2 regions of the Streptomyces sp. NPDC048461 genome follow, and region 1 is predicted to be linked to the other one. Evidence: riboswitches for the same ligand, from Rfam matches in the RefSeq annotation. Region 1 holds a riboswitch; the other holds the start of a gene.
What was found. A riboswitch is a leader RNA that binds a small molecule or an ion and turns the genes downstream of it on or off. The one in region 1 is predicted to bind S-adenosylmethionine.
Positions count from the first base shown of each region.

Region 2: another riboswitch for S-adenosylmethionine. It lies ahead of ACZ6S8_RS06400 (aminotransferase class V-fold PLP-dependent enzyme); the one in region 1 lies ahead of thrC (threonine synthase).

Region 1 covers NZ_JBVJGW010000004.1:106,665-111,073, reverse strand. The annotation lists gene groL (chaperonin GroEL) at 1-219, opposite strand, end outside; gene ACZ6S8_RS08675 (cold-shock protein) at 597-806, opposite strand; gene ACZ6S8_RS08670 (MoaD/ThiS family protein) at 1,204-1,482, opposite strand; gene thrC (threonine synthase) at 1,517-2,791, opposite strand; SAM riboswitch class I at 2,809-2,965, opposite strand; gene ACZ6S8_RS08660 (glucosyl-3-phosphoglycerate synthase) at 3,151-4,101, shown strand; gene ACZ6S8_RS08655 (alpha,alpha-trehalose-phosphate synthase (UDP-forming)) at 4,148-4,409, shown strand, end outside.
Region 2 covers NZ_JBVJGW010000003.1:179,303-183,711, forward strand. The annotation lists gene qcrB (cytochrome bc1 complex cytochrome b subunit) at 1-1,062, shown strand, start outside; gene trpD (anthranilate phosphoribosyltransferase) at 1,225-2,289, shown strand; SAM riboswitch class IV at 2,394-2,510, shown strand; gene ACZ6S8_RS06400 (aminotransferase class V-fold PLP-dependent enzyme) at 2,727-4,115, shown strand.

The DNA.
Region 1 (4,409 bases):
GACCAGCTCGGCGCCGATCTTCTCGTACGGGTCCTCGAGCTCGATCTCCTTGGCGATGGAGACACCGTCGTTGGTGATCGTGGGGGCGCCCCACTTCTTCTCAAGGACGACGTTGCGACCCTTGGGGCCAAGGGTGACCTTGACGGCGTCGGCGAGCTGGTTCATCCCACGCTCGAGACCGCGCCGGGCCTCCTCGTTGAACGCAATGATCTTGGCCATCTGAAGTGGTCCTCCCGGACAGCGGTGGATTGCTCCGGACCGCGCCCGCGCCCGCGACGGACGGCCTGCGCGACCGGCGGTTCCTTCCCGCCGGACGCTGCGGGCCTCACCGACCCGGTCCTCGTTTCAGTAGCACTCTCACTGGGAGAGTGCTAACGCCAATGATTAGCACTCGGCCCCCTCGAGTGCAAGCGGCTTCGGCCAACACCCCCGGAAGAGGCAGGCGCCGCACGGGCCGTGCGGGCCGGACGCACGAGGGGCCCACACCCCTTGTCCAGGATGTGGGCCCCTCGTAGTGCCTCGTACGTCACTGCCCGTCGTACGCCGGTACGACCGTGCACGCCGTACGCATGCGTCGGTGGTCGATCGCGTGGGGACTAGCCGGCGGCCGCGAGCTTGACCATGTCCGCCTGCGGCCCCTTCTGGCCCTGCGAGATCTCGAACTCGACCCGCTGACCCTCTTCAAGGGTGCGGTAACCGTCCATCTGGATGGCGCTGTAGTGGACGAACACATCCGCGCCACCGTCGACCGCGATGAAGCCGTAGCCCTTCTCCGCGTTGAACCACTTGACGGTGCCCTGAGCCATGCCTAACTCCCCTATTACTGGCCCTTGCGCAGGAACGCACTTCGCGATCCCGGGTCAGAACTTGCGTCGGAACGCGTCGACCGAGGCTGAATGTATCCGCGCCGATGCTGTCTGCAACAGGTCAATCCGACGAGAATTCCGGCCACCCGGAAAGATTGAAAAAGAGTGAAAATTTGGCATATTCCAGGGCAACTCGGGCCCGGCATCTCTCGCCAAAGCCCCATAGCGCACTTGCACATTGACTCGATGTCGACCCTCACGCGACCCGTTCATATGCGGCGGGCAAGAACAGCGGAGGGGACTTCCCCAACCCTACCGCGCCCAATCAAGCAGAATTGCCCCCTCCGCTTATTAGCGGAAGGGGCAATTTCGGTTTTAGCGTGTCACCGCACGGCGGTCAGCAGCCGCCCGCGACGGCCGGGATGATCGAGACGCCGGCGCCGTCCGGGGTGACGGCCTCCAGGCCGCCCTCGAAGCGCACGTCGTCGTCGTTCACGTAGACGTTCACGAAGCGGCGGAGCTTGCCCTGGTCGTCCAGGACGCGCGCGGCGATGCCCGGGTGGCTCTGCTCCAGCGAGTCGATGACCTCGGCCAGGTTCGCGCCCTCGGCGGAGACCTCGGCCTTGCCGCCGGTGTAGGTGCGCAGGATGGTGGGGATGCGGACGTTGACGCTCATGGCGCTACTGCCTTTCCGGTGTGCGAGGGGAGGGTCAGGCCAGGCCGGCGGCGCGGAAGGCGTCCAGGCTCGGGCGGATGGTGGCGGTCTGCCCGCTGTCCGCGGCCACCGCCTCCAGGGTCTTGAGGCCGTCGCCGGTGTTCAGGATGACGGTGGTCAGCGCCGGGTCGAGGTGTCCGGCCTCGATGAGCTTCTTCGTGACGCCGACGGTCACGCCGCCCGCGGTCTCGGCGAAGATGCCCTCGGTCTGCGCCAGGATCTTGATGGCCTCGACGACCTGCTCGTCGTTGACGTCGTCGACGAAGCCGCCGGTGCGCCGCGCGATGTCCAGGACGTACGGGCCGTCCGCCGGGTTGCCGATCGCCAGGGACTTGGCGATGGTGTTCGGCTTCTGCGGGCGGACCACGTCGTGACCGGCCTTGAAGGCGGTCGAGACCGGGGAGCAGCCCTCGGCCTGGGCGCCGAAGATCTTGTACGGCTTGTCCTCGACCAGGCCGAGCTTGATCAGCTCCTGGAGGCCCTTGTCGATCTTCGTGAGCTGCGATCCGGAGGCGATCGGGATGACCAGCTGGTCGGGCAGCTGCCAGCCGAGCTGCTCGCAGATCTCGTACGCGAGGGTCTTGGAGCCCTCTCCGTAGTACGGGCGCAGGTTGACGTTGACGAAGCCCCAGCCCTCGCCGAGCGGGTCGCCGATGAGCTCGGAGCAGAAGCGGTTGACGTCGTCGTAGTTGCCCTCGATGCCGACGAGGTCGCCGCCGTAGACCCCGGCCATGACGACCTTGCCCTGCTCCAGGTCGTGCGGGATGAACACGCAGGAGCGGAAGCCGGCGCGGGCGGCCGCGGCGCCGACGGCGCCGGCCAGGTTGCCGGTGGAGGAGCAGGAGAGCGTGGTGAAGCCGAAGGCGCGGGCCGCCTCCACGGCGATGGCCACGACGCGGTCCTTGAAGGAGTGCGTCGGGTTGCCGGAGTCGTCCTTGACGTACAGCTTGCCGGTGACGCCGAGCTCCTTGGCCAGGTTGGCCGCGTCCACGAGCTTGGTGAAGCCCGGGTTCAGGCTCGGCTTGGAGGCCACGTCGGCGGGGACGGGCAGCAGCGGCGCGTAGCGCCAGATGTTGTTCGGCCCGGCCTCGATCGCGGCGCGCAGGGCCTCGGGGTCGCCGGTGGGAAGGTCGTAGGAGACTTCCAGCGGTCCGAAGCACTCGACGCAGGCGAAGATCGGGCCGAGTTCGAAGCGGGTACCGCACTCGCGACAGGAAAGTCCGGTGGCGGGTCCGAGATCGACAGAGGTGGTTTCAGTCTGTACAGCCATGATGGCGAGGCCCTTTCTCCTCATCTTCCCCATGGCGCACTTCGCCATGAGACGGAATTGGCACCTTCCCTAGCCGGGGACCTCGCGGAGTGTGCGCAGAACGCATCGCGAGAACCGACTGGAGGGTTGCCGGGGCTTCAACGGGCCGTGTCCCTCTGCCCCTCTGGATGAGCGGTATGGCACCGGGCCGCGCGCTCTTGGCGCGTCCGGGCGTTTGTGCGCGAGCACCCCCGGCATGCGGTGGTGCTTCGCGTTGTTCAAGACTGTAACGGAAGGTCCGGGGGGTTGAGACAGCCGTCCGAACCGCGAGATGGATCACATTTCGGCTTATACCGCCGAGTAACCAGGGAGTGCCGAGAGTGCTGGAAGAGGTGGAGCGCTGGCTGGCCGAGCGTTCCTGGGCCGCCGCCGACCGACCGCTCGCCCAGCTGATCGAACGGAAGCGGGCGACGGGCGCCACGGTCAGCGTGGTGCTGCCCGCGCTCGACGAGGAGGCGACGGTCGGCGAGATCGTCGAGGTGATCCGGCGCGAGCTGATGGAGGGACTGCCCGTCCCCCTGGTGGACGAACTCCTCGTCGTCGACTCGGGTTCCACCGACCGGACCGCGGAGGTGGCGGCGAAGGCCGGCGCCCGGGTGGAGCACCGCGACGGGATCCTGCCCCGCATCCCGGCGCTGCCCGGCAAGGGCGAGGTGCTGTGGCGCTCGCTGCTGGCCACGACCGGGGACGTCGTGTGCTTCGTCGACGCCGACCTGCGGGACTTCTCGGCCTCCTTCGTCTCCGGCATCGTGGGACCGCTGCTGACCGACCCCGAGGTGCAGTTCGTCAAGGCGATGTACGACCGCCCGCTGGGCGGCGCCCCGGGCCAGGGCGGGCGGGTGACGGAACTGGTCGCCCGGCCCCTGCTCAACCTCCACTGGCCGCAGCTGGCGGGCTTCGTCCAGCCGCTGGGCGGCGAGTACGCCGTGCGGCGCTCGCTGCTGGAGCGGCTCCCCTTCCCCGTCGGGTACGGGGTCGAGCTGGGCCTGCTGGTGGACGCGCTGCACACCGTCGGGCTGGACGCGCTGGCCCAGGTCGACGTGGGCGTACGGGTCCACCGCCACCAGGACGGGCAGGCGCTGGGCCGGATGGCCGCGGCGATCTACCGCACGGCGCAACTGCGGCTCTCGCGCGGGCACCTCGTACGGCCGGAGCTGACGCAGTTCGAGCGGGGCCCGGACGGCTTCGTGCCGCGCACCTACGCGGTGGACACCGAGGAGCGGCCGCCGATGTGCGAGGTCGAGGAGTACGCCGTACGCCGCGTGGCGTGACGAATCGGACGGTTTGAGGGGGCCCGGGCCCGGCTAGGTTGGCGGCATGGCTTCTCAGGTACTCGTTGCAGCGAACCGCGGCCCGCTCTCCTACGCCCTCTCCGGCGACGGCGAGCTCAGCGCCCGCCGCGGCGGGGGCGGACTCGTCTCCGGGCTCTCCGCGGCCCTCGCGGAGCAGCCGGACGCGCTGTGGATCTGCGCGGCGCTCTCGGACCCCGACCGGGAGGCGGTGCGCCGGGGCGTCTCCGAGCCCGGCGTCCGGATGCTGGACATCGATCCCACGGTGTACGACGACGCGTACAACGGCA
Region 2 (4,409 bases), on a different contig from region 1:
GTCGGCACGTACCTGTCGATGTTCCTGTTCGGCGGGGAGTTCCCGGGCGGCGACTTCGTCGCGCGCTTCTACTCGGTGCACATCCTGCTGCTGCCCGGCATCATGATGGGCCTGCTCGTGGCCCACCTGATCCTGGTCTTCTACCACAAGCACACCCAGTTCGCGGGTCCCGGCAAGACGAACAAGAACGTCGTCGGCATGCCGCTGCTGCCCGTCTACATGGCGAAGGCCGGAGGCTTCTTCTTCCTGGTCTTCGGCGTGATCGCGGCCATCGCCGGCATCGCGTCGATCAACCCGATCTGGGCGCTCGGCCCGTACCGCCCGGACCACGTGTCCACCGGTGCGCAGCCGGACTGGTACATGGGCTTCTCCGAGGGCCTGATCCGTGCCATGCCCGGCTGGGAGATCAACCTGTGGGGCCACACGCTCGTCCTGGGCGTCTTCATCCCGCTGGTGATCTTCCCGATGGTGCTGGCCACGATCGCGGTGTACCCGTTCATCGAGTCCTGGGTCACCAAGGACAAGCGCGAGCACCACATCCTGGACCGCCCGCGCAACGTCCCGACCCGCACGGCCTTCGGTGTCGCCTGGCTCACGTGGTACGTGATCCTGCTGATCGCCGGTGGAAACGACATGTTCGCGCAGTACTTCCACCTGTCGATCAACTCGATCACCTGGTTCGCGCGGATCGGCTTCTTCGTCGGCCCGGTCATCGCCTTCGTGATCACCAAGCGCATCTGCCTCGGCCTCCAGCGCCGGGACCGCGACAAGGTGCTGCACGGTCGCGAGACCGGCATCATCAAGCGGCTCCCGCACGGTGAGTTCGTCGAGATCCACGAGCCGCTCTCGCAGGGTCAGCTGCACAAGCTGACCTCGCACACGCAGTACAAGCCGGCCGAGATCGGCCCGACGGTCGACGAGAACGGTGTCGAGCGCAAGGTGGGTGCCCTGGAGAAGATGCGCGTCAAGCTCAGCAAGGGGTACTACGCCGAGGACAACCAGATTCCGAAGCCCACGGTGGAGGAGTACAAGGAGATCCAGAGCGGCCACGGCCACCACTGATCCCCCGTACCACGTTGTGAGGGACTGATTTCGGTCAGTCCTGGTGTCGCCACGGTGAGAGCCCCGTCCATTGTCCGGACGGGGCTCTTTGCCGTAACCGGGGCTGGATAGGCTGGAGCCCTTCCGATCGACGTGGAATCCCACCAGCAGCAGGAGCGGACCATGAACGTGGTGACCCCGGCAGGCGGCGACAGCGCGGCGGCCCGTGGCTGGCCGGGCGTTCTCGACGCCCTGCTGACCGGCCAGGACCTGCGCGCCGACGACACCGCCTGGGCCATGGACCGGATCATGCGCGGCGAGGCCACCGACGCCCAGATCGCCGGCTTCGCGGTCGCGCTGCGGGCGAAGGGCGAGACGGTCGCCGAGATCACCGGCCTCGTCCGGACCATGTACGAGCACGCCAACCTGATCGAGGTGCCGGGCCGGACGGTCGACATCGTCGGCACCGGCGGCGACGGCGCCAAGACGGTGAACATCTCGACGATGTCGGCGATCGTGGTGGCCGGAACGGGCGCCAAGGTGGTCAAGCACGGGAACCGGGCCGCGTCCTCCGCGAGCGGCTCCTCGGACGTCCTGGAGAAGCTCGGCGTCAACCTCGACCTCACCCCGGCCCGGGTGGCGGAGGTCGCGGAGGAGGCGGGCATCACCTTCTGCTTCGCGGTGAAGTTCCACCCGGCGCTGCGGCACGTGGCGGCCGCCCGCAAGGAGCTCGGCATCCGCACCACCTTCAACTTCCTCGGCCCGCTGACCAACCCGGCGAAGGTACGGGCCCAGGCCACCGGCGTGGCCGACGCCCGGATGGCCCCGATCGTCGCCGGCGTCCTCGCGGAACGCGGTTCGTCCGCCCTGGTGTTCCGCGGCGACGACGGCCTCGACGAGCTGACCACGACCGCGACCTCGCGCGTCTGGTGGGTCCGGGACGGGAAGGTCGCCGAGCAGGCGTTCGACCCGCGCGACGTGGGCATCGGCCTGGTGGACGTGTCCGCGCTGCGCGGCGAGGACGCCTCGTACAACGCGGACGTCGCCCGCCGCCTGCTGGCCGGCGAGCCGGGCCCGGTGCGCGACGCGGTCCTGCTGAACGCGGCGGCCGCCCTGGTGGCGCTCGACCCGGGCACGGGCACGCTGGAGGAGCAGATCCGGGCCGGCATCGCCCGTGCGGCGGAGGGCATCGACTCGGGCGCGGCGCGGACGGCCCTGGAGCGCTGGGTGGCGGCGAGCAACGCGTAGCGGCCACGGCCGCCCCGTCCGGCTGATGGTTTCGAGCCAAGACCCCGGTCCAGCATGCGGACCGGGGCTTGCGCGCGGGGGATCATGTGGCAGGATGCTGACCAGGTCACGAGTGACAGCGTTTAGGCCCCGGCTTGCTGTCCGGCAACCCTCCTTCCGTGGCGGGGTGCCCCGGGTGATGACCAGGCCGTAGGCAGCGAGGTCTACGGCAAGCGCGGATCCCTCGACACCAGGGGTCCTGGTCTCTCGAGGAGCGTTTTCCGTGAGCAAGCGAATGCGATAGGGCGAATCCGCCCCTTCTTCACCCCTCGGAACAGGGTCACCTCCGCGTACCCGCTCCGCTCCGAGGACCTTCCCGCACCCCGGACGGCCGCAGAGCCGTACCCGCGTACGGGCACACCGAAGCCATTCACCCCTGCCTGCCGGGAGATACCGCCATGTCCGCATCCCTGAACGCCGCCGCCACCACCGCCGCCGCCGTTGCCGTCGACTCCGCCTGTGCCGAGCCGCTGCAGGTCCTCGGCCGGGACGTCACCGTCCCGCTCGTCACCGGCGGCGAGGTCACCTACGCGGCCCTCGACTACGCGGCCAGCGCCCCCGCCCTCCAGCGGGTCTGGGACGACGTGGCGGCGTACGCCCCCTACTACGGCAGCGTGCACCGCGGAGCCGGCTACCTCTCCCAGCTCTCCACCGACCTGTTCGAGCAGAGCCGGGTCACCGTCGCCGAGTTCCTCGACTGCCGTCCCTCCGACCAGGTGATCTTCACCCGGTCCACCACCGACTCGCTGAACCTGCTGGCCGCCGCGCTCCCGGCCGACTGCCAGGTCTTCGTCTTCGAGACCGAGCACCACGCCTCGCTGCTCCCGTGGACCGACGCCCGCGTCACCTACCTCAACGCCCCCCGCACCCCCGGCGAGGCCGTCGCCACCCTGGAGCGGGCGCTCGCCGGCCGTGACCCCTACGGTCCGGCCCTGGTCTGCGTCACCGGCGCCTCCAACGTTACCGGCGAGCTGTGGCCGGTCAAGGAGCTCGCCGCCGCCGCGCACGCCCACGGCGCGCGGATCGTCCTGGACGCCGCCCAACTGGCCCCGCACCACCCCGTGTCCGTCCAGGAGCTGGACGTGGACTGGGTCGCCTTCTCCGGGCACAAGCTGTACGCGCCCTTCGGCTCGGGCGTGCTCGCCGGCCGCGCGGACTGGCTGCAGGAGGCGGACCCGTACCTCGCCGGCGGCGGCGCCTCCCGCAAGGTGGCCCGCCGCGAGGACGGCGGCGTGGACGTCGAGTGGCACACCACCGCCGCCCGCCACGAGGCCGGTTCCCCGAACGTCATCGGCGTCTACTCCATCGCCTCCGCCTGCAAGGCCCTGACGGAGGCCGGCTTCGACAGCCTGGTCGCCCGCGAGCGCCACCTCATCGCCCGCGTCCGCGAGGGCCTGGCCGAGGTGCCCGCGGTGCGCGTCCTGTCCCTCTTCGGCGACGACGCCCCGCGCGTCGGCGTCATCTCCTTCGTGGTGGACGGCTGGAACAGCTCGCACTTCGCCGCCGCGCTGTCGGCCGAGTACGGGATCGGCGTGCGCGACGGCCTGTTCTGCGCCCACCCGCTGGTCCGCACCCTGCTGGGCAGCGAGCCGCAGGAGCCGGGCGAGTGCGGTGCGCCGGAGGCCGCGCCGGGGGAGCGTTCGCTGAACGCCATCCGCGTCAGCTTCGGCGCCGGCACCCCCGACGAGCACGTCGAGCGCTTCGTGCGGGCGGTGCGGGAACTGGTCGCGGACGGCGCCAAGTGGCAGTACCGCACGGAAGAGGGCCGCTGCGTCCCGGCGGTCTGACGGGGCGACCCGGTCGCGGCGGCCGCCGACCGGCGGCCGGTGGCGCCCGGCGGGGGCGGCGGGGCGGGGCCCCTCCGGAGGGTCTCCTCGGCTCGCGCACGGAGGCAGTGCTGCGTTCGCGCGGCGTGGTTGCGCGCTCGTCCTGCGGGGACCCTCCGGAGCGTCCCCGCCCCACCGCCGCACCGGGCGGCGGGCCCGGTGGGGGAGCGGGGGCCCGGCGGGGCGTCCCCGCAGGACGAGCGCGCAACCGGCCCGCGCGAACGAAGCGGTACCCCGGTGCGCGAGCCGAGGAGA